DNA from 3 places in the Acetobacterium sp. UBA5834 genome. Region 1 is predicted to be linked to each of the others. Evidence: riboswitches for the same ligand, from Rfam matches in the RefSeq annotation. Region 1 holds a riboswitch; each other region holds the start of a gene.
What was found. A riboswitch is a leader RNA that binds a small molecule or an ion and turns the genes downstream of it on or off. The one in region 1 is predicted to bind cobalamin.
Positions count from the first base shown of each region.

Region 2: linked by a shared signal. The riboswitch ahead of cobK (precorrin-6A reductase) and the one ahead of B3F51_RS10770 (ABC transporter ATP-binding protein) in region 1 are both predicted to bind cobalamin.
Region 3: linked by a shared signal. The riboswitch ahead of B3F51_RS02725 (alcohol dehydrogenase catalytic domain-containing protein) and the one ahead of B3F51_RS10770 (ABC transporter ATP-binding protein) in region 1 are both predicted to bind cobalamin.

Region 1 is NZ_DJGY01000054.1:37,888-46,031, forward strand. It holds gene B3F51_RS10760 (sce7725 family protein) at 1-392, shown strand, start outside; gene B3F51_RS10765 (RES family NAD+ phosphorylase) at 394-1,482, shown strand; cobalamin riboswitch at 1,587-1,756, shown strand; gene B3F51_RS10770 (ABC transporter ATP-binding protein) at 2,063-3,550, shown strand; gene B3F51_RS10775 (energy-coupling factor transporter transmembrane component T family protein) at 3,551-4,282, shown strand; gene B3F51_RS10780 (hypothetical protein) at 4,337-4,894, shown strand; gene B3F51_RS10785 (UbiD family decarboxylase) at 5,024-6,385, shown strand; gene B3F51_RS10790 (hydantoinase/oxoprolinase family protein) at 6,399-8,144, shown strand, end outside.
Region 2 is NZ_DJGY01000015.1:185-8,328, reverse strand. It holds gene B3F51_RS03455 (hypothetical protein) at 1-1,288, shown strand, start outside; gene B3F51_RS03450 (thioredoxin domain-containing protein) at 1,354-3,414, shown strand; gene msrB (peptide-methionine (R)-S-oxide reductase MsrB) at 3,472-3,915, shown strand; gene B3F51_RS03440 (ferritin-like domain-containing protein) at 3,951-4,454, shown strand; gene B3F51_RS03435 (4'-phosphopantetheinyl transferase family protein) at 4,612-5,223, shown strand; cobalamin riboswitch at 5,298-5,490, shown strand; gene cobK (precorrin-6A reductase) at 5,606-6,382, shown strand; gene cbiQ (cobalt ECF transporter T component CbiQ) at 6,429-7,307, shown strand; gene B3F51_RS03420 (energy-coupling factor ABC transporter ATP-binding protein) at 7,332-8,144, shown strand, end outside.
Region 3 is NZ_DJGY01000012.1:48,840-56,983, forward strand. It holds gene B3F51_RS02715 (DUF92 domain-containing protein) at 1-215, shown strand, start outside; gene B3F51_RS02720 (tocopherol cyclase family protein) at 258-1,235, shown strand; cobalamin riboswitch at 1,323-1,498, shown strand; gene B3F51_RS02725 (alcohol dehydrogenase catalytic domain-containing protein) at 1,616-2,647, shown strand; gene trpD (anthranilate phosphoribosyltransferase) at 2,722-3,831, shown strand; gene B3F51_RS02735 (hypothetical protein) at 3,841-4,047, shown strand; gene B3F51_RS02740 (5'-nucleotidase) at 4,372-5,277, shown strand; gene B3F51_RS02745 (PDDEXK nuclease domain-containing protein) at 5,288-6,301, shown strand; gene B3F51_RS02750 (TIGR02677 family protein) at 6,330-7,832, shown strand; gene B3F51_RS02755 (TIGR02678 family protein) at 7,836-8,144, shown strand, end outside.

The DNA of each region.
Region 1 (8,144 bases):
TTTTTTCTGATGATCATTTGTACTTTAAAGACGATGGGCTTAAAGGCTTTGCTGACTATTCCGTTGTCGGAAATGACTATCAAGAAGGGGGGTTTGCCCCATATGCAGTAGCAATTCATATTGTGTATTTTGCAAAGGATAATAGCCTTAGAGTCAAGCATTTTGTTTCTGACTCAAACGAAGACATTTCTAACCCGGCAAAAAAATTTTATGAAGCAGTTTCAAAATTAAATACTTGGTACCAAGCCGATCCTTTTCCTCCAACACTTGGTATGAAAACCTTATTATCACATTATGATAATGAAACTTACCCTGGGCTTGGGAGTGTAAAAAAGCTTTCAGTTATGCATCATTTAGAACTTATGGGAAAGTACCTTAGCGAGGGGAAATAGAATGAATTGCTGCGTAAGATGTTTTAACGATGCTGAAGTTATTGACATCATTAAGAATCATAGAAAAAAAGGTAATTGTGACTTTTGCGGTAGTAAAAATGTTAATGTGTACTCATTAGAGAGTGATACAACATTGGCTGATAGGTTTAATGAGTTATTAGATGTATATACATCTGCAGCTAGTTTACCGGCAACCTTTCCAAAAGAAAAAACAGACGTACTTAAGAACATTTTTTACAGAAAATGGTCAATTTTTAACTTAGAGCCTGATAACATTTATCAGTTACTTACTGCTATCTGCTATGAAAAATATGCTGATCAACCAGAGCTGTTTGATTATCCGGTAGGAATTTTGGAAAGTCAAGATAAAGATTATTTGAATGAGTATTCAGTTCTACGAGATTACCAATGGACAGATTTTGTTGGAGATATAAAGCGTGTAAATCGATTTCACACAGATCATATTAATAAAGATATTTTGGATTCATTTATCCGGTGTGTTCGAAAAACTCATAAAGCAGGAAAAGTTTTGTATCGCACTCGTATTTGTACGGACGAATTTGGTTTTAAGAAATCAGAAATGGGAGCGCCACCTACACATTTAGCAACAGCGGGGCGCGTAAATCCGGCAGGTATTAGCATATTATATTTAGCGGATTCGGTCAAAACTACTTTGCATGAAACACGCGCTGGAGTTTTTGATTATGTTACTGTTGGTAACTTCAAGCTAAAAAAAGATATAGTAGTCATTGATTTTGCTAATTTGGATAAAATAAGTCCTTTTATCGCAAACAGCACAATGGGAATAGAGTATACTCAACATGCAATTAATATTGAACATTTGAAATTAATTAGCCAAGAAATAGCGAAACCGCTACGGAGGCATGACAGCGAGCTGGATTATTTACCAACACAATATATAAGTGACTACATTAAGAGTCAAGGATTTGATGGTGTGGAATATGTAAGTACCATGCATGAAGGCGGTTTTAATTTAGCCATTTTTGATTGCAATAACTTCTTCAGTTGCACTAAGACAACAGTATTTCGAATAAAATCTATTTCATATTCAGAGGAAACAATAGAATAACTATCCAAATTAACAGCAGGAACCTTGACTTTGATTTGTTTAAAAGAAAAATTTTGTCAAACAGTTGACAATTGTCAATAAATTCGCTATGATTAATGCAACTTAACAGATATACGATTTATGGTGCCTTACAAAGGAGAATAGGGAATCAGGTGAAAATCCTGAACGGACCCATCACTGTAATGGTTTTGTTTTTGCAGATGCCACTGGAAACGGGAAGGCGCAAAAACAGATAAACCAGAGTCAGGAGACCTGCCATAAATTGCTTATAGTATGAAACGACGGTAAAGTTTCGGCTATCCTTAGGATTACCCTGGGATAGTCGAAACTTTTTATTTTGCGCAAAAGCATAAAGCCGTGCGAAGAATTTGGGAAATGAAATTTTATTAAGCTCGCTTATAAAAAATTTCATTTTTCAAATTCTTCATAGGGCGTAGCCCGCGGCGAAGGCTGGAACGAAGTGGAAGCCGAAGTGCACGGTTTTATGCCAAACGGCAGTAATTTTGTGCGGCACAATGACCGGAGTGCACGGCTTTATACTAAAAGCAGTCATTTGAAAATTCAATCACGAGGCCACTCCATGAAACCAATCATCCAACTGGATATTAATATGCTGACCTTTCCAGAAGAATCGGAACCAGCGCTTAAAAACATCAAACTAAATATCAATGAGGGCGAATTCATTGCCGTTACCGGTGGTGCGGCATCGGGTAAATCGCTACTGCTTCATGCGATTACATCGGCGGCACCGAAGTTTTATCCCTGTGAACTGGATGGAACGGTGATGGTAGCGGATCAGGATGTCTCAAAGATACCGCTCTGCCAAATGACCGACTATCTGGGCTATATGATGCAGGAGCCGCAAAACCAGATGGTCAATCGGCGGGTTACTGATGAACTGGCGTTTGGGGTTGCGAATCTCAATTTGAGTCAGGATGAAATTGAGCATCGGGTTAATGCGGTCATGGATTTTCTCGGAATCCGGGTGTTTTCAGATCGGACCACCGATGCCCTTTCCGGCGGACAAGCCCAGAAGGTGGTGCTGGGGAGTATTCTGGCAATGAAAACCCCGATCCTACTACTGGATCAACCCACGGCCGAACTGGATCCCAAAACCAGCTCGGAACTCTATCGGCACCTGGGGTGGTTGAACCGGGAGAAAAAGGTGACCACCCTGGTGGTTATGGATAAATCCGGTGCGGTTTTAAAAGATGCCCATCGGGTGCTCGTAATGGAAGCTGGGATGGTCAAAGATTTTCTGCCGGTTGGTGAATATCAGAAAAAATATGGCTGTCGGAAAACCAATCGACGGGCGAAACCGATTCAAGTGGATGAGCGGCTCGACGTGATTAAGTTAAGCGGTGCATCGCATACTTATAAAGGTGGGATAACCGGCTGTCAGCCGCTAAATTTTAGTCTGAAAAAAGGCGATTTCACGGCGGTCATCGGCCAGAACGGTTCAGGTAAATCCACCATGCTCAAGCTCATTGAAGGATTGGTTAAACCAACCTCGGGATCGGTGGAGCTATTTGGAACTCCGGTGACCAAGAAAAATGTGGGCGAACTGCGGCGCCGGATTGGGTTTTTGTTTCAGAACCCCGATGATCAGATCTTTTGCAGCTCGGTACGCGATGAAATCAGCTATGTTCTAAAAAATAAAAACCTCAGTGCGCAGCAAATCGAAGAAAAGATTCAAGAAACCTTGGTTCTAGTCGGCCTTAAAGGATTGGACGAAATCCATCCTCAGCGGCTAAGCCGGGGACAACGGCAACTATTGGCCTTGGGGTCGGTGGTCATTAATGATCCCGAGCTGATTATTGCCGATGAACCGACCTCCGGCCTAAACAGTGCCCAGAGTCAAGTGGTCATGGAAAAACTGGCCCATCTCAGCAGTCAGGGGGTCACCATTTTGCTGGTAACCCATGATTTGACTGAAGCCAGAGATTTTGCCAATCGGATTGTGGTGATGCACAATCATCAATTGGCTTTGGAATTTAAAGCCGAAAAAATAGACAATTATCTGAACGAATTGGTTCGATTGGAACTCATCGAAGGAGGCGATTTTTAAATGTTTAAACTAAAAGAACTGGATCCGCGGCTCAAACTGACCTGGTGCCTGTTTCTGGTTTTAACCGCCCTGGTGTCGCGAAGTATACTTCTCAATGGCATTTTACTGGGGGTGATTCTGATTTCTGAACTGTTCTCGGAGAAATCCTTGAAAGCTTTTAAAATGCTGTCAATTGTGCTGCTGATTATTGGCACCCAAGTATTGATCATCAATCTGATCTTTGGTCGTGAAGGCGAGCTGCTTTATGCCTGGGGTATTTTACAGATTTACAGTGGTTTTATTGCCACCTCCATCCTGGCTTTTTTAAGAATTGGCATCATCTCATTTTCGGCCTATCAGTTCGGGGTTCATACCGATCCTATGGATATGGCTCAGATGCTGATACACTGGCGGATACCTTACCGCTATGCGATGCTGGTGCCGATGGTCGCCCGGTTTTTCCCGGTGATGATCGGGGAATACCAGTCCATTTGCAATAGTCAATCGGCCCGGGGGGTACCCAATGATACCGTGGTTGAGAAAATCCGCAACCTGCCGGCTTCAATTTTACCGCTGATGTATCGGGCCATGCGAATCTCCAGTGATGCGGCGCTATCGGTGGAACTCAGAGGCTATGGCCGCCACGCAACCCGAAATTTTCAGAAAAAAATCAATCTCCATCCTTTGGAAGGCATGACCATTGTCTGCCTGATGATCGGGTTTGGCGGAGTCTTGATTAAAACGATTTTGTAACAGTTGAAAAACTGTGTAAATAAAAAATAATTGATGCAAAAAAAGGAGCATAACATGCAAAACGAACAAGCAATTGGAAAAAGAAGTATTTTTAAAACAGACACCAAATCTTTAATTGGTGCCGTCGTCATGGGGATCGTCTTTGTGATCGCCTGCCAGATTACCGGCCAGATCGATAACATGCTGCCCTGGGGAAAAATGGGAATGTTACTGATTAATGGAACCGTATGGGCATTTTTTACCGGCATTTTAACCCTGCTTTACAGACAGCCAGGTGGATTGATTGCCGCTGAAGTGGAAGCCCTGATTTCAATCATGTATACCCCCCTTTGGCCAACCTTTATCTTTGCCAACGGCATTGCGTCCATCTGGGTATCTTTCGTGGCGGTAAAATGTGACATGACCAAATGGTCGCATCACATTCTGGCTCAGGGTGGTGTTTGTGTTTTAGGAAATGCCATTGTGGGAGTGGGTCTGGTTTTGATTCTAGGTCTGCCGGTAAGTGTTGCGGCGGTATCCAGCCTGATAACCATCGCTGTAACCTGGCCATTGGCAACGCTGGCAGAAAAGAAAGTTTATGATGCCTTGCTGAAATCAGGTATGGTAAAATAATTCTGGTTAAGCTAAAAATAAAATAACGAAATTTTAACTGCTTTGGTATCTGTTTTTGTAAAACAGGTGCCAAAGCAATTTGTAGTTTTACAAGTAGTTTATTCAATCGCAATTAAGGAGAAATCGAAGATGCGTCAGGATTTACGTGTGTTTTTAGAACAGTTGGATAAAGATGGTGAAATCTGCCATGTAACAGAGCCCGTCAAGCGGGAATATGAAATCAGTACCTTGATGATGGAGCTGGAAAAACAGCGGAAATATCCGGTGATGTGGTTTGATCAGGTGGAAGGCGGCGATATTCCAGTGGTAACCAATATTCTCGGTACCAAGGGCCGGTTTGCCAAAGCGATGGGCGTTAAAACCGAAGACCTGTCGTTTGAGTTTGCCGAACGGATCAAGAATCGTTTTGATGATGTTAAGGTGGTCGAGAACCCACCCTGTAATGCTCATTTGATTACTGGCGATGACGTTGATTTAACTAAGCTGCCAATTATCACTCATTTTCCCATTGATGCTGGCCCCTATATTACCTCTGGTCTGACCGTGGCCAAAGATCCGGAGACTGGCTGTGAAACGCTGGGTTTTCATCGGCTGCAGTTAAAAGGAAAAAACAAGCTGGGAATTTCCTTCCATTCCCGTCAGCGGATGTGGGAATTTTTCAGAAAGAGTGAAGAACGGGGCGAAAACATGAAAGCCGCCATCTGTATTGGGGTTCATCCTAATATTGCCTTGGGTTCGCAAGCTTCGATTCCTTATCATCTGGGAAAATACGGTGCCATCGGTGGATTATTTGGCGAGCCTCTGGAAGTTTCCCCCTGTGCCACCATGGATCTGAATGTGCCCACTTATGCCGAAATTGTACTGGAAGGGGAAGTGCTCTGCAGTGTTCGGGAACCGGAAGGTCCTTTTGCCGAATACACCAATTATGCCTGTTTCCGCAGCACCGAAAATGTTTTCCAGGTCAATGCCATCCGTTACCGGGAAAAACCTATTTTCCACGATCTGACACCAGCCATGAGCAGTGAGCACATTACCATTGTCTCGATCCAGCGGGAAGGGGATATTACCAAGTTTTTAAAACAGAATCTGCCCAACATCAAGGCCGTTCATTCGCCCCTATCTTCCTGTGGGATTTTCCACTGCTATGTATCGATGAAGAAAACGGCTGAAGGTCAGGCGCAACAGGTTATGTTAACCGCTTTAGGCATGGACCATCATATTAAAATGGTCATTGTCGTGGATGAGGACGTCGATGTCTTCAATGAACAGGAAGTGCTGTGGGCCATGGCCACCCGACTGCAGGCCGACAAGGGCGTCATGATCTTCCCCAATATGATGGGCGAAACCCTGGACCCTTCCACCGGCGACGATGGTCTGACGGCCAAAATGGGCATCGATGCCACCAAACCGCTTAGCGGTTACTCACCCAAAATCGATATCGATGAAAATGTCATTGAAGACATCAAACGATTATTTAAATACGTAAAATAGAAGAAGGCCAAAGATGATAAAAATTGCGATTGACACTGGTGGCACCTTTACCGATTACACCTCGGTGGGCTGTTTCGGGGACCAGGCTGAACAGCGGATTGCCTTGAAAAACCCCACTAATCATGATCACCCGGCTCAGGGGATTCTGGCCGGGCTTAAAGAATTGGCGGTGGCTTGGGGAACCGATCTGGAAAAACTACTGGCCCAGACCGAAAAAATTTCGTTGGGGACGACGCTGGCTCTCAATGCCCTGCTGGAGAAAAAAGGGGTTAAAACTGCCCTGTTCACCACCGAGGGATTTCGGGATGCCCTGGAAATTCGCCGGTCCCAGTTGGCTAATCAGTGGGATCTGGCCATTGAAAACCCGATGGTGCTGGTGCCGAGGCGGCTGCGCTTGGGGATTGAACAGCGGATGGACTATCAGGGTGAGATCATTAAACCGCTTAACGAAGCTGCCGTTCGGGCAGCCTGTCAGAAATGTCGGGAAGCTGACGTAAAAGCCATTGCGGTGTGTTATCTGTTTTCATTTCTTAATCCAGCGCACGAAAAACGGACGGTTGAAATTATCCGGGAGGAACTGCCCGATGTTTTTGTGTCGTTATCATCAGAAGTCTCACCCCGAATCCGGGAGTACGAGCGCACCACCACCACGGTGATCAATGCCTATTGCACCCCGGTGCTGGCCGATTATCTGAAGAATGTCAAAAAAGAACTGGCTGCTTTTGGCTGGGATAAGCCGGTTCATATTATGAAAAACAGCGGCGGCCTCAGCGATTCGGGGGATCTGGAAAGCTTTGGGGTACAAACCCTGTTATCCGGGCCGGCTGGCGGTGCTGTGGGCAATGAATCCCTGGGAAAAACTCTGGGCCGAACCCATACGGTGTTGGCGGACATGGGTGGAACCAGCTTTGACCTTCATGTCGTCAGCGGCGGGGTCAATCAACTAGTGCCCCAAACCGAGCTGGATGGCTATCCCTTAAGCATACCAATGATCGATATCCGCTCGATCGGCGCTGGCGGTGGCAGTATTGCCCATGTCGAAGCCGGTGGCCGGGTGCAAATTGGTCCGGATTCCGCCGGTTCGATTCCTGGCCCGGCCTGTTATAACCAGGGCGGTGAGAACCCCACCGTTACTGATGCCCTACTGGTGCTGGGACTCATCAACGGCGATAATTTCCTCGGCGGCAAGCTGCCACTATCCATGGAACAGGCGGTTAAAGCGATTAAGGAAAAGGTCGCCGATCCTTTAAATCTTTCGGTGCAGGATGCCGCCCGGATTATTTACAGCATCACCGCCGAAATGATGGCCGATGCCATGCGGCTGGTGACCACCCAGAAAGGAAACGACCCCCGAATTTACAGCCTGATCAGTGCCGGTGGCGCCTTTGGTCTGTTTGCCGCCCGGATTATGGAATCCCTGCAAATGCCGGAAGCCCTGATACCGGTACAGGGACCGGTCTTCTGTTCCTGGGGAATGCTGGGCGCGGCCTGCCGTTATGACATCAACCAGAGTATTCTGATGGAAAAAAGAAATTGGGATGCCAAGCGCCTGAACACCATGGTTGCGGCGATGAAAGCGGAAGGAACGGCGCAGCTTAAACGACTGGGGGTAGCGAAAAACCGCCAGCGCTTTGATCTGATGCTGGAAATGCGCTATGTCAGTCAGCACCACGAGATCTCGGTGCCCTGGACCTTGGGTGAATTCAGTCCCGAAAGCATCAAAGATGTCGAGCAGGCGTTCTATCAAACCCATGAAGCC
Region 2 (8,144 bases), on a different contig from region 1:
TATTTTTATTCCGATTTTGATTATTTATGGTGTCGGTCAGGGCATGGGGCTGCTTTATGGGCTGCTGTCGTTTTTGGTTTTTTTAACTGTCCCGGTGCTGCCGCTCTCATTAATGACCGCCGTGATCATGCTGATTATGCAATCGGCTTCCCTCAAAGGACGCAAGGATATGCTGCAGATTGTTTTTGTCTTTATCGGGATTGCCGTCATTTTCACGGTTCAGATCTGGTTTACCAGCCAACTGGGAAGCGGTGATGAGGCGGATTTTCAGCTGTTGATGAATACGATTCTGACCAATAATGAAGGCTTGTTGAACAGCATTGGCTACCTGATGCCGACCAGCTTTTTAATGGCCTGGGCGCTTAATAAAATCACCCTGATGTCGTTGGGTTGGGTTGCAACACTGCTGGGAATCACGCTGTTATCCTGCGCTTTGATGGTTACAATCGGCAATCGGGTTTATCTTAAGAGCATTGTCAGCGGCAAAATAATCAAAAAGGGTAAACCATTAAGCGGGGCCCAGCGCAGCAAAGTGCTGGGGAAAAAGAGTCACGGAGCGATGGCAATATTTACCATGGATTTGCGGCTATTGTTACGGACCCCGGTATACTTTTTTAATAATGTCAGCGTGGTGATTATTGCGCCGCTTTGCATTCTCCTCAGTGTTTCATTTATTGAAATTCCCCCGGAAGATTTACAGGGGATGCAGGAATTTTTCAGAGCCATGCCGATTTTGATCAACTTTTTACTGATTGCCTTTTTTATCTTTTTTGGAGGTACCTCAGCCACTACCGCCTCGACCTTTTCCCGGGAAGGAAAAGCCTCCTGGCTGACCCGGATGATTCCGGTGACTGCCAGAGATCAGATTGTGGGGCGAACCGGGGTGGCGATGTTTATTCAAAGCCTGGGGATCGTCTTTACAATCATTGCGGTGCAATTCATTTTCCCCTTACCCTTGTCCACCCTTGTGATAACCATCGTTCTGGGGATACTGGGGTCACTGCCGATTTTGTTGTTTGGATTATTTATGGACATGAACCGACCGCTGCTCAATTGGGATAACCCCCAAAAGGCCATTAAAAACAATATGAATGTGGTGATCACGCTTTTTGTGGGGATGGCCTATACCGGGCTGTTAATTGGGATCAGTGGTTTGCTGGGGTATTTTGTCAATCCAATTTTGGGTTACGGAGTATTTGCCCTGATCAGCGCAATTCTCAGTGTGGTTTTTTACCAGGTGATCAGCCGTCGCCTGGAAGCGGAATTTTTGAATTTTGAAGGTAATTAAAGCCCAGGTTAATGGTTAAGGGGCATAATAGCAAGTAACGAAAACTATAAAAAGGAGTTGACACAATGGCTCTTGACGACGTAAAGAAGAAAGCAAACCGACTTGTTCATGAAATGAGTCCTTATTTATTACAGCATGCCTATAATCCGGTAAACTGGTATCCCTGGTCGGACGAGGCCTTTAATCTGGCCAAGCGACAGGACAAACCGGTTTTCCTTTCAATTGGCTACAGCACCTGTCACTGGTGTCATGTGATGGAAAAAGAATCCTTTGAGGATGAAGCCGTGGCCGAAATCCTGAATAAATATTTTATCAGCATCAAGGTCGATCGGGAAGAGCGGCCAGACATTGATCAGATATATATGACCTTTGCCCAGGTCAGTACCGGTCAGGGCGGTTGGCCCCTTAATGTTTTTCTGACCGCTGACCGCAAACCTTTTTATGCCACCACCTATCTACCCAAATACTCTCGGCTTGGAAACCCTGGCTTGATTGATGTATTGTTGGGTATTGAAAGCCAGTGGCGAAAAAATAATGAAGACATTATTGATTCTGCCAATCGGATGACCGGACTGCTCAATAATCTGGAGGTGCGAAAAGGGGAAGAGGAACTAAAGCGAACGATCTTTTTTGATGCCTATGATTTTTTTGATGAAAGCTTTGATGACCGCTATGGTGGTTTTGGCAAGGCTCCCAAATTCCCCGCCCCCCATCATCTTTTTTACCTGTTGCGCTGCTATCAGGCCTTTAAGCAGCCCGATGCCCTGGTAATGGTGGAAAAAACCCTGCAGCAAATGTATAAAGGCGGGATCTTTGATCATATCGGTTTTGGGTTTTCCCGCTATTCAACCGATGAACAGTGGCTGGTTCCCCACTTTGAAAAGATGCTCTACGACAATGCCCTGCTGATTATGGTTTATGCTGAAACCTACCAGGCTACTGGCAACATACTCTACAAAAAAATTGCCGAAAAAACCATTACCTATGTCAACCGCGATCTGCGTTCCCCGGAAGGGGCCTTCTATTGCGCGCAAGATGCCGACTCGGAAGGGGAAGAAGGCAAATTTTATGTCTGGTCGATGGATAAGGTGGAAAAAATACTGGGCCAGAAGCGGGCCGAGGTCTTTTTTAAGTTTTATCCGATGTCAAAAAAAGGTAATTTTGAGGGCAAGAACATTGTTAATATGATCGATACTGATCTCGATCTGATTGAAGCCAATCCCGAGTTGGAAAAAGCGCTCGATGAGATGACAGCCGATCTCTTTTCTCAGCGGGAAAAGCGGGTGCATCCCCATAAAGATGATAAGATCCTAACCTCCTGGAATGGGCTGATGATTGCCGCTCTGGCGATGGCGGGACGGATCTTTAACAAAACCGTCTATGTCCGACAGGCGGAAGAGGCCATGGCCTTTATTGAAAACAACATGGCCCGGCTGAGTGGCCGGCTCTACGCCCGGTACCGCAAGGGAGAGTCCAAAATTCTCGGCTATCTGGATGATTATGCCAGTGTCATCTGGGGGTATCTGGAACTGTATCAGGCCAGTTTTAAAACCGAGTATCTTGAAAAAGCGATTGTCCGGGCGGTGGATATGATCAACCTCTTTGGCGATGAATTTGGCACTGCTGGCTTTTTTCTCTACGGCAATGATACTGAGCAACTGATTGCCCGGCCCAAGGAAGTATACGACAATGCCAAGCCATCGGGAAACGCCCTGGCTGCTTATTGTCTGCTGAAGCTGGGCAAAATAACCGGAGAGCAGAAATACATCGATATTGTCAACGGGATATTTGGCTATTTTGCCGGAAACCTCAATCAGGCACCGATGGCCAGTACGATGATGCTCTGTGCCAAATTATTCCATGAACAGCCTACTACTGAGGTGGTTTTTGCCGGGTATGAGACCGATGCGACGATTCGTGAAATGAACCGTCACTTAAATCAGCAGTTTCTGCCGTTTTCGGTGGTACTGTTTAATAAAAGCGAAACCGATCTCAAAAAGATCAATGAGTTTGCCGTTAATCAGCAGATGATTCATGGCGAACCGACTGCCTATATTTGTAAAAACTATCGTTGCGAGCAACCGGTGAATGATCTTGAAAGCTTTCTTAAAATTATAAAAGACTGATTAAGATCAGGAAAAATGGGGTAGAACAGAAGCATCACGAGAAAGGCAGGAACGATAATGAACTATCAAAAGAAGGATCAGGAGACCTTATTAAAGACCTTGACCCCGGATCAATATGCGGTGACTCAGAAAAATGCCACCGAACCACCGTTTCAGAATGAATACTACAATGAATACCGCAAAGGAATCTATGTCGATATCACCACTGGCGAACCACTTTTTTCATCCAGCGATAAATTTGAATCGGGCTGTGGCTGGCCCAGTTTTTCCAAACCGATCGATCCCAAAGTGGTCAAAGAACTCAGTGACACCAGCATGCGGATGAAGCGGACTGAGGTTCGTAGCGTCACTGGTGATGCCCACCTGGGTCACGTCTTTGAGGATGGTCCGATCACCACCGGAGGCTTGCGCTACTGCATTAACAGTGCGGCGCTGCGTTTTATTCCAGCCGAGGAAATGGAAGCCCAGGGTTATGGCGCTTATTTAAATTTGCTTGAGTAGTTTAGTATAAGATCGTCAAAGGACGAGGTTAATAAATGATGAGAGGTGAAGAAATGAATAGTATTGAATTTGCAATTAAGATGGAACGTGACGGCGAAGCATATTACCGTGAACAAGCAAAAAACAATCAGGACAATCCGTTAAATGCGGTGTTTTTATTATTGGCCGAGGACGAAAATGGTCACGCCGTATTGCTAAAAAATGAGCTGGCAAAAATAAGTTACGATTTAGCTGATAATGAAGCATTGGCAGATACCAACAATGTTTTTAAAGACCGGGGTGATTTTAAAAACAAATTCGAAAAAATCCCCAATCAGCTGGATGTCTATCGGATGGCTCTGCAAATGGAAAAGGACAGCATCGAACTCTATCAGAAATTTTATCAGGAATCAGCAGATGAACAAACTAAAAAACTGTTTGGTTACCTGGTCAAGCAGGAAGAGAATCATTATAAAATCTTTGATAATCTGATTACCCTGGTCGAACGTCCGGAAGAATGGGTGGAAGACGCCGAATTTGGAGTCCGGGAAGAATACTAAAATAAATCATTTCAGATTAACGGTATTAAAAAATAAATGGGCTGGACTACCTTCATTTGAAGAATGGTTTAGCCCTTTACTTATGAAAAAAATAGTCAAGAACGAAAAAAATTGTTAAGATAGTGCTACTATTAAAGTTAAAAGTGAAGGGGTATAAATGGCAGTTTATTTATTTGATCAAATGGAAGAATTTTCAGATGAACTTTTTAAACGCAGTCTGATGTTGCTTCCTGACGAACGGCAGCAAAAGGCAACAGCGTATCGGCAAAAGCTTGATCAGAAATTGTCGGTATTGGGCTATGTTTTGCTGAATTACGGGTTAAAAAATGAATATGGTATTTCGGAAAAGCTTCGCTTTTGTTATTCGGCCAAGGGCAAGCCATATTTAAGCGACTATCCCCAGATCCACTTTAATCTCAGCCATTGTAAAAATGGAGTAATCTGTGCCATTCATACCAGTGATGTCGGGGTCGATATTGAAACCGTGGCGGCCTATGATGGCCAGCTGGCTGAATATGTCTGTAACGAGCAGGAATTAAAATTGATTAATAAAAGCGATAACAAGGCCCTGGCTTTTACGAAAATCTGGACTAAAAAAGAAAGTTTGATGAAAAAAACAGGGGCCGGTCTGAGGGATGATTTAAAAACAATTGAGTCCATCGATTCAGAAGCCATCACATTGGTTGACCCTGATGAAGCCTATGTGTTTTCCATCACCGGAATGTCATTGGCCGAGCTGGGTTTAAGAACGGAACGATTCAGAGCGTAAAATCGCTGGGATAAAAAATACGTGACAAAACTGGAAAAATTTGATATAGTACTATTGAATTAAGAAAAATATAAGAATTAAATAAATAAACAGGTGTCGGCTGTAATCAATGTATTATAAGCCGGTGAAAAGGGAAGAGGGGTGAAAATCCCCCGCGGTCCCGCCGCTGTAAGAGACGAGTTTCTCCAGGAATGCCACCAGAAATGGGAAGGCAGGAGGCAATGTTGACGCTCAAGCCAGAAGACCTGCCTGTTTGTGTATCTCAAACTCTACGAGAGATGGAGGAGGTTTATTTTTGTGCGCATTTTTGCGGCCTCATTGTCTTGTTTAGAGATAATGAGGTTTTTTTGTGCAAAAATATAAATGAGAGTGATGGAGGAAGATGTCAAAAGTATTAGTAATAGCCGGGACAACCGATGCCAAGACTGTAATTGCGAGACTATTAGAAAATAACCATGACACGGCTGTAACCGTTACGACCCGTCTGGGTGCCGGGATGTTGGAGGAATTTAAGAATCTGGATATTTATCAGGGAAAACTCAATAAAGATCACATTACCCATTTGATCAGAACCCTAAAACCAACCTGTTTAGTTGATGCGGCCAATCCCTTTTCGTCAGAAATAACCCGAAATGCCATCAATGTCTGCAAATTTGAAAATCTGCCCTATATTCGTTATGAACGGGAGCGGCTAAAATACGAAGATGATCCGGATATTACCGTTGTTAAGAGCTATGGGGAAGCCTGTGATGTTCTGATGAACTGCCAAGGAAACATTCTGTTGACTTTGGGCAGTAATAGAATTGATATTTTCAAAAGAATTCCGGACTATTCAAAGCGGGTCTATCTGCGGGTGCTGCCGGACTGGAAGGTTTTAAGTAAATGTGAAAGCCTGGGGTTCAGCCCCAAAAACATCATTGCCATCAAAGGGCCCTATAACGAAGCCCTGAACATGGAACTCTTTAAATACTGCCAGGCAGAGGTGTTGGTGACCAAAGAAAGCGGCAACATGGGTGGCGTCGTGGATAAGATCAACGCCGCTAAAAAGCTGGGAATGAGGATCATTCTTGTTGATCGCATTGAAGAGCAGTGCAGTAATAAATTCAGTTCGGTTGATGCGTTGATTGAATGTATCGATCGTATTGATACGGTTAAGTAGCGCAGGCAATGGACAGGAATCATAGATAAAGAAAGGATGGGTGCAGATGGAAAACAGTTCAGCCAAACGGCTTGGTTTTGTCCGAACGAATGAAAAAAGCGATAACAGCCATCATCATTACAAGCATCATCATCAAATCGGTCATAAACACGGCGAAGGATCAGCCATTGATTATTATGCTTATGCCTCAAAAATCAGAGACTGGAACCCCAGCTTTAAAGTGGCCTTTTCAGGGTTGACCCTGCTGCTTTGCATCGTGCTTAATAACCAGCTGGTCTCGCTGGCGGTGATTGTCAGCATGGCTTATTTAACAGTTGTCAAAGGCGGCTTACCGCTGGGAGCTTATCTGTCGGTGCTGATGATTCCGCTTACCTTTATCATTTTGAGTACCGTTGCCATCGGCATTGATTTTTCAAGCCAGCCAATTGGCCAGTTCAATCTCTATCTCGGATTTGGTTACCTGTATACGTCGATTGCCAAGCTTAAGGAAATGTTGTTTCTGATGATGAAAGTGTTTGGGGCGATCAGTGCGATGATTATGATGACCCTATCGACACCATCTTCTGAAATTATCGGAGTACTGCGAAAAGCCCATGTACCCAAGCTGATCATTGAACTGATGAATTTGATTTACCGCTATATTTTTATATTGTTGGACGTATTTAACAACATGCGCAATTCCGCCGATTCCCGGCAGGGTTATTGCGATTTTAAGACCTCCTGCCAAACCTTTGGCAATGTCGCCAGCAATATGCTGGTACTTTCCCTTAAAAAGGCCAATACCTATTATACCGCCATGGAAGCCAGAGGCTATGAAGGCGACCTGGTTTTTCTGGAGGATGAAAAACCGTTTCAGATCAGTCAGGTGATCTACGCCGTCGGGTTTATGCTTTTTCTGCTGCTGCTTTGGTATGTTACAAAATAAGGATTCAATTTGAAAGGTCAATCGATGAGAGAGCCAATACTTAAAGTCAATAATCTTCATTACAGTTATGGAACCGGTAACCCGGCCCTGAAAGGGGTCAGTGTCGATATTTACAAAGGCGAAAAGATTGCCGTGATTGGCTCCAACGGCTCCGGAAAATCGACGTTTTTTCTTAATGTCAATGGGGTGCTGAAGGCCGATCATGGCGAAATCAGCTATCAGGGTACCGTCATTAATAAAAAGAATTTAAAAGAACTCCGAAAAAACATTGGCATTGTTTTTCAGGATGCCGATAACCAGATCATTGCCTCCACAGTGATGGCTGAGGTTGGCTTTGGTCCGATGAATTTAAAACTGCCCCGGGAAGAAGTAATCCATCGGGTCGATGAGGCCCTGACTTACATGAATATTCTCGATTTTAAGGATCGTCCACCCCACTATTTGAGTGGCGGCGAAAAAAAGCGGGTCACCATTGCCGATATTATTGCCATGAAATCCGAAGTGATTATCTTTGATGAACCCACCGCCGCCCTGGATCCCCTCAATGCTCAAATGCTGGAAGATGTGCTGGTCAAGCTGGGGCAAGAAGGCAAGACGATGCTGATCTCCACTCATGATGTCGATTTTGCCTACCGTTGGGCCGAGCGGGCGATTGTTTTTGATCGGGGGAAAATCATCGCCGATGGGACACCGCTGGAGATTTTTAAAAACCGGGAAATTCTTAAACAGGCCAATCTGAAGCGGCCGACGATGTTGGATGTCTATGAAATGCTGGTGGAGAAAAAAATGGTAAAGAACACTGATGCTTATCCCACCACCCCCAAGGAACTGAAGATT
Region 3 (8,144 bases), on a different contig from region 1:
GGCTGTTGGGATCAGTTCTGGATAGCTTTATGGGCGCTGCTTTCCAGGCCAAATATATCAGCCATGAAACCGGTGAGCTGACCGAAAAACCGGTGGATAATAATAAACCCAATCAGCTTTATAGCGGGCTGGCCTTTGTCAACAATGACTTTGTTAATTTTGCCAGTTCATTGCTGGCCGCCAGCCTGGTGTTGCTTTTTGTCCAGCTGCAGTAAAGGCCGGGATGGGGAAATCGTTTTGAGGAAAGGAAAAGATTGATGATTAAGCAGGCTTATTTTCAGGGAAAAAACAAAAAACGCCGCTATTTTGAAGGCTGGTATTTTAAATGTATCAGCGCCGATCGCAAACATGCCATTGCCATTATTCCGGGAATGGCCATCGATCCCCAGGGGAACCGGCAGGCTTTTATCCAGGTCATCAATGCTGTCACCGGAAAAACCTGGTATCATCATTTTCCCTATCCCGAGTTCAATGCCAAAACGGATCGGTTTGATGTGGAAATTGAGAATAATAGTTTTAACGCCCAGGGGTTATCGCTAAATGTCGGAACGGCGGAAGGCAGTATCAAAGGGCGGTTGACCTTTCACAATAGCCATCCCTTTCCCAAGGGTTTAAGGCACCCGGGGATCATGGGGCCCTTTGGTATACTGCCCTTTATGGAATGCTACCACGCTATTATCCATTTATATCATGAAATAAAGGGTGATATTGAGCTGGATGGCGAGATTCTCGATTTTAATGGTGGGGTCGGTTATATTGAAAAAGATTATGGTCGATCTTTTCCCAAAACCTATCTCTGGCTTCAGGCCAGTCATTTTGATGGGGGAAATGCATCATTTGTCTTTTCACGGGCGAATATTCCTTTTTTAGGGATGGCGTTTCCCGGTTTCTTTGCTTACTTCACTGATTTTAACGGGATTACCCGGCGTTTTGCTACCTATAATTTTTCCCGGCTGGAGAAATGGGAAGTTGATACCACAAAGGGAACCTGCGCTGGGGAACTTGAAGGTCCGAATGGGGCCCTCGCTTTTAAAGCGCAGATGGCCAGTGGCGGTCGGCTGCGGGCACCGGTGGATGGACTGATGGATCGCGAGATTGTCGAGAGTATTACGGCCAAGGTTTGGCTGCGTTTAACAAACAATCAGGGCGATGTCATCTTTGAGAGCATCAGCAGCGATGCGGGGATGGAGATCTGTCTGGAGGAAGGGGTTGCAGTGAAGCAAGAATCCGAATAAATAAAACCCATTGTCAGGCAGAATCATTTATTGAAGTTGCCAAAAAGGTGTTTTATTGGGGATTGCAAGTATGATATAATAAGCCAAATTAAATAATCATTTTCAGGTGCCCCTCGGGGAGAATAGGAAAATAAGTGAGAAGCTTATACGGGCCCGCCGCTGTAAATTGGGAATTTCTGTCAAGATGCCACTGTTTAAAAAATGGGAAGGCGACAGAGGTGATGATCATGAGTCAGAAGACCTGCCGGAGAATTAGATGATGAGAGATGTGGAAAGTCTACGCTTTGTTGGCGTAGCTTTTTTTTGTTTAAAAAGGGTTTGATAGGTTTTGTAAACAGTGACCAGAGAATAAAAAATAAGAGAGGGACGTATTGAAAGCAGTGGTATTGGAAAAACCGGGGGAATTGGTGATAAAAGATAAGGACATGCCGGTCTGCGGTGATGGCGAGATGCTTGTTAAGGTCAGAGCCTGCAATATTTGCCGAACTGATTTAAAATGTGCCACCATGGGCCAACGGGATCTGGTTTATCCCCGGGTTTTGGGACATGAAATTGCCGGTGAGATCATTGCCCGAGGCAAAAAAGTTATTGGTCATCAGGTGGGCCAACGGGTGCACGTTCATCCGGGGATTTCCTGTGGGGTCTGTGATTATTGTAAAAGTGGTCAGGATAATCTCTGTGATCAGATTAAGATTTTGGGCTTTAATTTTGATGGCGGTTTTCAGGAAGTGATCAGAATTGATAAGCAGGCGATCAAATCCAAGATTGTCAATCTGATTCGGAATGATGATCTGGCTTATGAAGAAATATCGTTTATTGAACCACTGGCCTGTTGTGTCAACATTCAGGATCGCCTTCAGTTGAACCGGAAAGCGGCGCTGGTCATTATCGGTGGCGGCCGTTTGGGCCTGCTTAACCTGTTTGTGGCGAAAGCGGAAGGAATCCAAAATATGATCCTGATCGAAGCCAATGAAGAGCGTCGTGACCGTGGCAAAGCCTTGGGATTTGATGCCGTTTTTAGCGGCGATGAGCCAGATCTGCTCGATCAGTTAAAGAGTTGCAGCAATGGTCATGGAGTCGACGGAGTAATCCCCTGCTGTCCAGGGCCAGAGGCCTTTGATCTGGCCCTGGAAATCCTCAGAAAACAGGGAACGTTCGGTTATTTCAGTGGACTAAGCCGCAATGAAGACTTCCAACTGGACATCAACCGGATTCACTACAAGGAAATTACCGTAGTCGGATCTTATGGCTGCAGTGTTAAGCATAGTCAAAAGGCCAAAACCCTGCTTGAATCAAGAAAAATTGATGTCCGGCCACTTATTTCTCATCGGGTCAAACTGGAAGAACTGGAACGGGGAATGGACTATATTAGAAACAGCGATGGTTATTCAACCATTGTGGTGATGAAGTGATGGCCGTCTGTCAAAGTGAGATCGAAGCAGTAGTGAATTAATAAATAAGAAAGAAAAATTAAAGGAGCAATTAAATGGAAAAAACAATCAGCATGAAAGATTATGGTCAGGTGATTACCCAGCTGATCAATAAGGAAAACCTGTCAAAAGATGATTCCAAAGAAATGTTCATGGAAATATTAAGTGATAAGCAAACAGCCATGCAACAGGGCGCTTTTTTAGCGGCCCTCAGTGCGAAAGGGGCAACCCCGGCAGAAGTGGCCGGAAGTTTTGAAGCGATTTATGAAGTGGATACCTTTAAGGTGGAACCGGTCACTGAGTTTCCGATTGTGGATAACTGCGGCACCGGGATGGATAGTTTTAAAACCTTCAATATCAGCACCGTGGCATCGATTATTGCCGCCGCCGGAATCCCCATGGCTAAACACGGTTCCCGGGCCTTGACCTCGGTCTGTGGTACCATCGATGTGCTGGAAGCCCTGGGTATCGATATGGATTCTAATGTCGATCTGGTTAAAGAAAGCATCGAAAAGGCCGGGATTGGTATTTTTAATGGGATGAGCCCGGAGGTTCATCCGGTAGCTTTGGGGCGGGTTTTATCGCAAATTTCATTTGGCAGTGTGCTGAATATTTCGGCATCGCTGGCAAACCCGGCGCTGCCGCAATATGGGGTCAGAGGGGTCTACTCCAAAGAAATGCTGGATTTTGTGCCCCAGATCATGGCGGAGATCGGTTATAAACGGGCCATTGTGGTTTTTGGCGAGGTTGGCGACCAGGCCATTGATGAGGCTTCAACCCTCGGTACTACCCATATTGCTGAGCTGAAAGAAGATGGTAGTGTGGAAAAATATACATTTAATCCACAAGATATGTTGATAACTCCTGGAATTGTGGATGAAATCCGCACCTTTAATTCGGTTGAAGAATCGGCGCTATGTATTGTCCGATTGTTAAAAGGCAAAGAAACCAAGACCCGGGAAGATATTGTTGCCTTAAATGCCGGACTGATTCTGTATTTACGGGACAAGGCGCCCAGTATTCGGGAAGGTTATGAAATGGCCCTGGAACTGATTCATAATGGGGCGGCCTGGGAAAAACTCAAGACCTGGGTCAACTATCAGAATCGTGATGGTGTTAAGGGCCTGAAGATTTTGTCAGCGCTTGAAAAAAAGGTTCAGGGTTAGGCAGCGTTGATGATTCTTTATGCGTTAAAAGCGGCCGAAGGTTATCTGAAAATGGCTGAAAATGGCGGATTTACCCTGGTTGGCATCAACAAGGCCAGCGTTTATCCGGAGAACGGACTAAATCAATTGATCGCCACAAAAAATGACCTGGGTGATGAACTGACCGAGCTTCGGATTGTCAAGTTGACCCTGGAGGAAACTGATTTTTTTGCTTGAATGGTCGCTAAATCAGTAAAGTTATATTTACGGATTTCGATATCAATGGTATGATAAAAACAGAATAAATGGGTGACACCATAAAATTAAAAGAACCTTTTTCTTCGAAAAAGGTTCTTTTAATATCTGAAAAATTTCTGGAACGTTGACCCTTGCTGAAGTTATCCAGGGATATCGATTGTGGATAACTTTTAACCGGGTGTCCGGCTGATGGGGAAAAATGGCTTATTTATCCACATTATACCGGATTTCCCGGGATAATGTGGATAAGTTGTGTGAATAAGGTTAAATTATCGATAAGATTGGGAAAGAAGGGGGAAAAGGATGCATAAATTTGAAAATTGTCTGGTAGTGGGAATCTCTTCCCGGGCGCTTTTTGATCTGGAGGAAGAAAATCGGATCTTTGATGAAGCAGGGGTGGACGCGTACACAAAATATCAGATTGAACATGAAAACGATATTTTAAAGCCGGGAACCGGTTTTGCTCTGATTAAGGCACTGCTGAAGCTTAATGAGATCGGTTCGGAAGAGCGAAAAACCGAAATCATCGTGATGTCCCGCAATAATGCCGATAGTAGTCTGCGGATTTTTAACTCAATCAGGCATTACCAATTGGATATCACCCGGGCGGCACTGGTTAGCGGGGCCATGCTGGCGCCCTATCTGGAAGCCTTTAATACCGATCTTTTTCTTTCCGCCAATGAGGAGGATGTTCAGGAAGCCATTAATGCTGGAGTCGCTGCGGGGATTATTTATACCCAACACTTGACCTATGAAGAAATAAAAGAAATCGATCAGATCCGGATCGCCTTTGATGGCGATGCGGTGCTTTTCTCGGATGAGTCCGAGCGGATCTATAAAAGCCAGGGCATTGAGGCCTTTCAGGCCAATGAAACCAAAAATGCCCGCAAACCTCTGCCCGAAGGGCCCTTTGCCCGATTTTTAAAAACCCTGTCAGCGATTCAGAAAGCCTTTGATAAAAACCGGGCTCCCATCCGCACCGCCTTGGTCACCGCCAGAAATGCGCCAGCTCACGAGCGGGTGATCCGGACCCTACGGGCCTGGGATGTGCGGATCGATGAAGCCTTTTTCCTCGGCGGTATGAGCAAACAGGAAGTGCTCAAGGCCTTTGGAGCCCATATCTATTTTGATGACCAGGCCATCCACACCGATGCGACGGCGGAATTTGTCCCCTCTGCCCGGGTACCGTATAAGAATAATGAGGAATAGGAATAATAAAATGGAACCATTAGTTAACGCCAAGTTATATGAAAACATCCGGATCACTGTCGCCGAGGCCCAGAAAAAAGTTTACGCCACGGTGAATTTTGTCATGGTCGAAACCTATTGGAATATTGGCAGGCAGATTTATGAAGCCCAGGGAGAAAATGACCGGGCGGAGTATGGCACCGGATTGTTAAAAGAATTGTCGGTAAAGCTGACAGCTGAGTTTGGTAAAGGGTTTGAAGCATCAAACCTCAGAAGGATGAGGCAGTTTTATTTGGTGTTTCAGAAACGTGACGCACTGCGCCACGAATTAAGCTGGACCCATTATCGAATGCTGTTGAAGGTCGAAAATGAAAAGGCCCGGGAGTTTTATCTGGATGAATGTGCAAAATCCGGTTGGAGCACCAGACAATTGGAACGCCAAATCAATTCCTTCTACTATGAGCGGCTTCTTTCCAGCCAGGATCAGGATAGGGTCCGAAAGGAAATTCAAAGACTTGAACCGGGCGTGGGCACGAAAGATATTATCAGAGATCCTTATGTTCTTGAATTTCTGGGACTTGAACAAACCTCAAATCTTTACGAAAAAGATTTGGAACAAGGATTAATCAATCACTTACAAAAATTTCTGCTGGAACTGGGACGGGGGTTTTCCTTTGTCGCCCGACAAAAACGCATTTCTTTTGATGGTGAGCATTACTATATTGATCTGGTCTTCTATAATTATATATTAAAGTGCTTTGTGATTATCGACTTAAAAGTTGGTAAACTCACCCATCAGGATATTGGTCAGATGCAGATGTACGTTAATTATTACACCAGAGAGATGAGAAACGAAGGCGATAATCTTCCCATCGGCATTATCTTGTGTGCAGATAAAAGTGAGTCAGTTGTTAAGTATACACTGCCGGAAAATAATAATCAGATTTTCACCTCAAAATACAAGCTGTATATGCCCACCGAGGAAGAATTGAAACAGGAACTGGAGAAAGAACAGCAGTTGCTGGAAATTGAAAAGAACTTATAAATAATCAAGAAAAGAATAGGTACAATTGATGAAGTTTGAAGTAACCGGAAAATTAACCAGACAAATTGATGAGATGCGGTATCTGACCGTGGAAAACGCCTGGCGATATCGCAGTATTCTGCGCTATTTTTACATCCAATACGAAAAAATGAAGTATTGGTTATATAAGGAAGACGTTTATGAGGCTTTGAAGGAAAACGAGGAATTTAAAGAATATACTATGGAAATGTGTAAGCAGGATCTGGATGCTTTGCTGTTATGGAAAAACCTATCAGCGATTCAGGATACTGCCAAGGTTTCCACCGTGGAGGAATTCAAGAATAAGCAGTTTCGCTATCAGCTTTCCGAATACAGTGTGGAAATTGAACGACTGACAATTCGGCTGGAAAATCTCTTTGTAGAAACCGCATCGCTGGAACCGACCCTGCTGGAACGGCTCCGGGAAGAGCTCAAAAAACTGTCCCAGATGGCAAAACAGGGTGAAAAGGAAGTGGGGAGCTGGTGGAGCAGTCTCAACAGTGATTTTAAACGACTCAACCAGAACTATCAGGATTATATCCGCGATCTCTATTCCATCAAAGCTGAGGAAATGATGAAAACCCGGGAGTTTATGATATTTAAGGATAAATTTATCGAATATCTGCGGGATTTTGTCAAAGGTTTGCAAAACCATGCCAACGCCATTGAGCACATCTTAAAGAACCTGGCGTTAGAAGATATTGATGCGGTGCTTGAAAAAGCCATCGCCTATGAGGTGTCAATTCCCAGAATTGATGCCGAGCTTGACGAAGTGGGAATTAAAGAGAATATTTATGGACGTTGGGACAGCCTCAATGCCTGGTTTTTGGGATCGAAGGGCAATGAGAGTGAGGCGGCCAAACTGATGGATATCACCAATGATATTATCAGAAAGATCACCCGCTATGCCGCCCAAATTTCGGAAAGCCGAAACAGTGCCATTAACCGCAAGGAAGAATACCGTAAACTGGCAGAACTATTTGATCAGTGTCGGGATATCAAAGAAGCCCATAAGTTATCCAGCTTAGCCTTTGGCATTTTTAATATGAAGCACATCAAGTCTGACCATTTCAGGGAGACTGAGAGCATCAACAGTCATGTCTTTGAAGAAACACCCGGAACCACGATGTTAAAGCCCCGGGTTCGGGGGTATCAGGAGAAAGCTGAGCGAAGGCCCATTTGCAGCAATAAAGACAAAAAAGAAGCGATGATGAAGCGGATCCAATTGGAACGACAGATCGAGGAAAAGACCATGGGAAATTATGTGATCGACCATTGCATCGACTTTGCGACGCTGCCGGTGATTGAACAGCACGTCCGAACGACGCTGTTGAAATGGCTGAGCAAGGGAATTTCCGGAGCCGATAAAAAAGGCAAAACCGAGGATGGTCGGTTTTATCAGGTGGAACTGCCAATTGAGCGAAATCAACGCTGTGTTTTGCGGTGTGAGGATGGCAATTTGGAAATGCCAGCCTATATAATCCGTTTTTTGGATAGTAAAGAAGAGGTTTGATAGATGAAAGAGCTGGAACTACTGCTGGATCACTACTGGGTGGTAAAAGATGATGATAAGGATGTGTTTTATCGGGTGAAGGACAGCATTCCCGAATTTAAAAGCTTTCTCAATGAGAAACTGGGCTATGGAATTATCATCAATCAGTATTTGATCAAGCTGGAAAAAATCCCCGGTTCCGCCGAGAGTTTTATGGGCATTCAGGAATTCAGCCATCCTATGGAATATGTGCTGTTATGTCTGCTTTTGATGTTTCTGGAAGACCGTTCCCGGGATGAACAGTTTGTCCTCTCAGAAATTACCGAATTCATC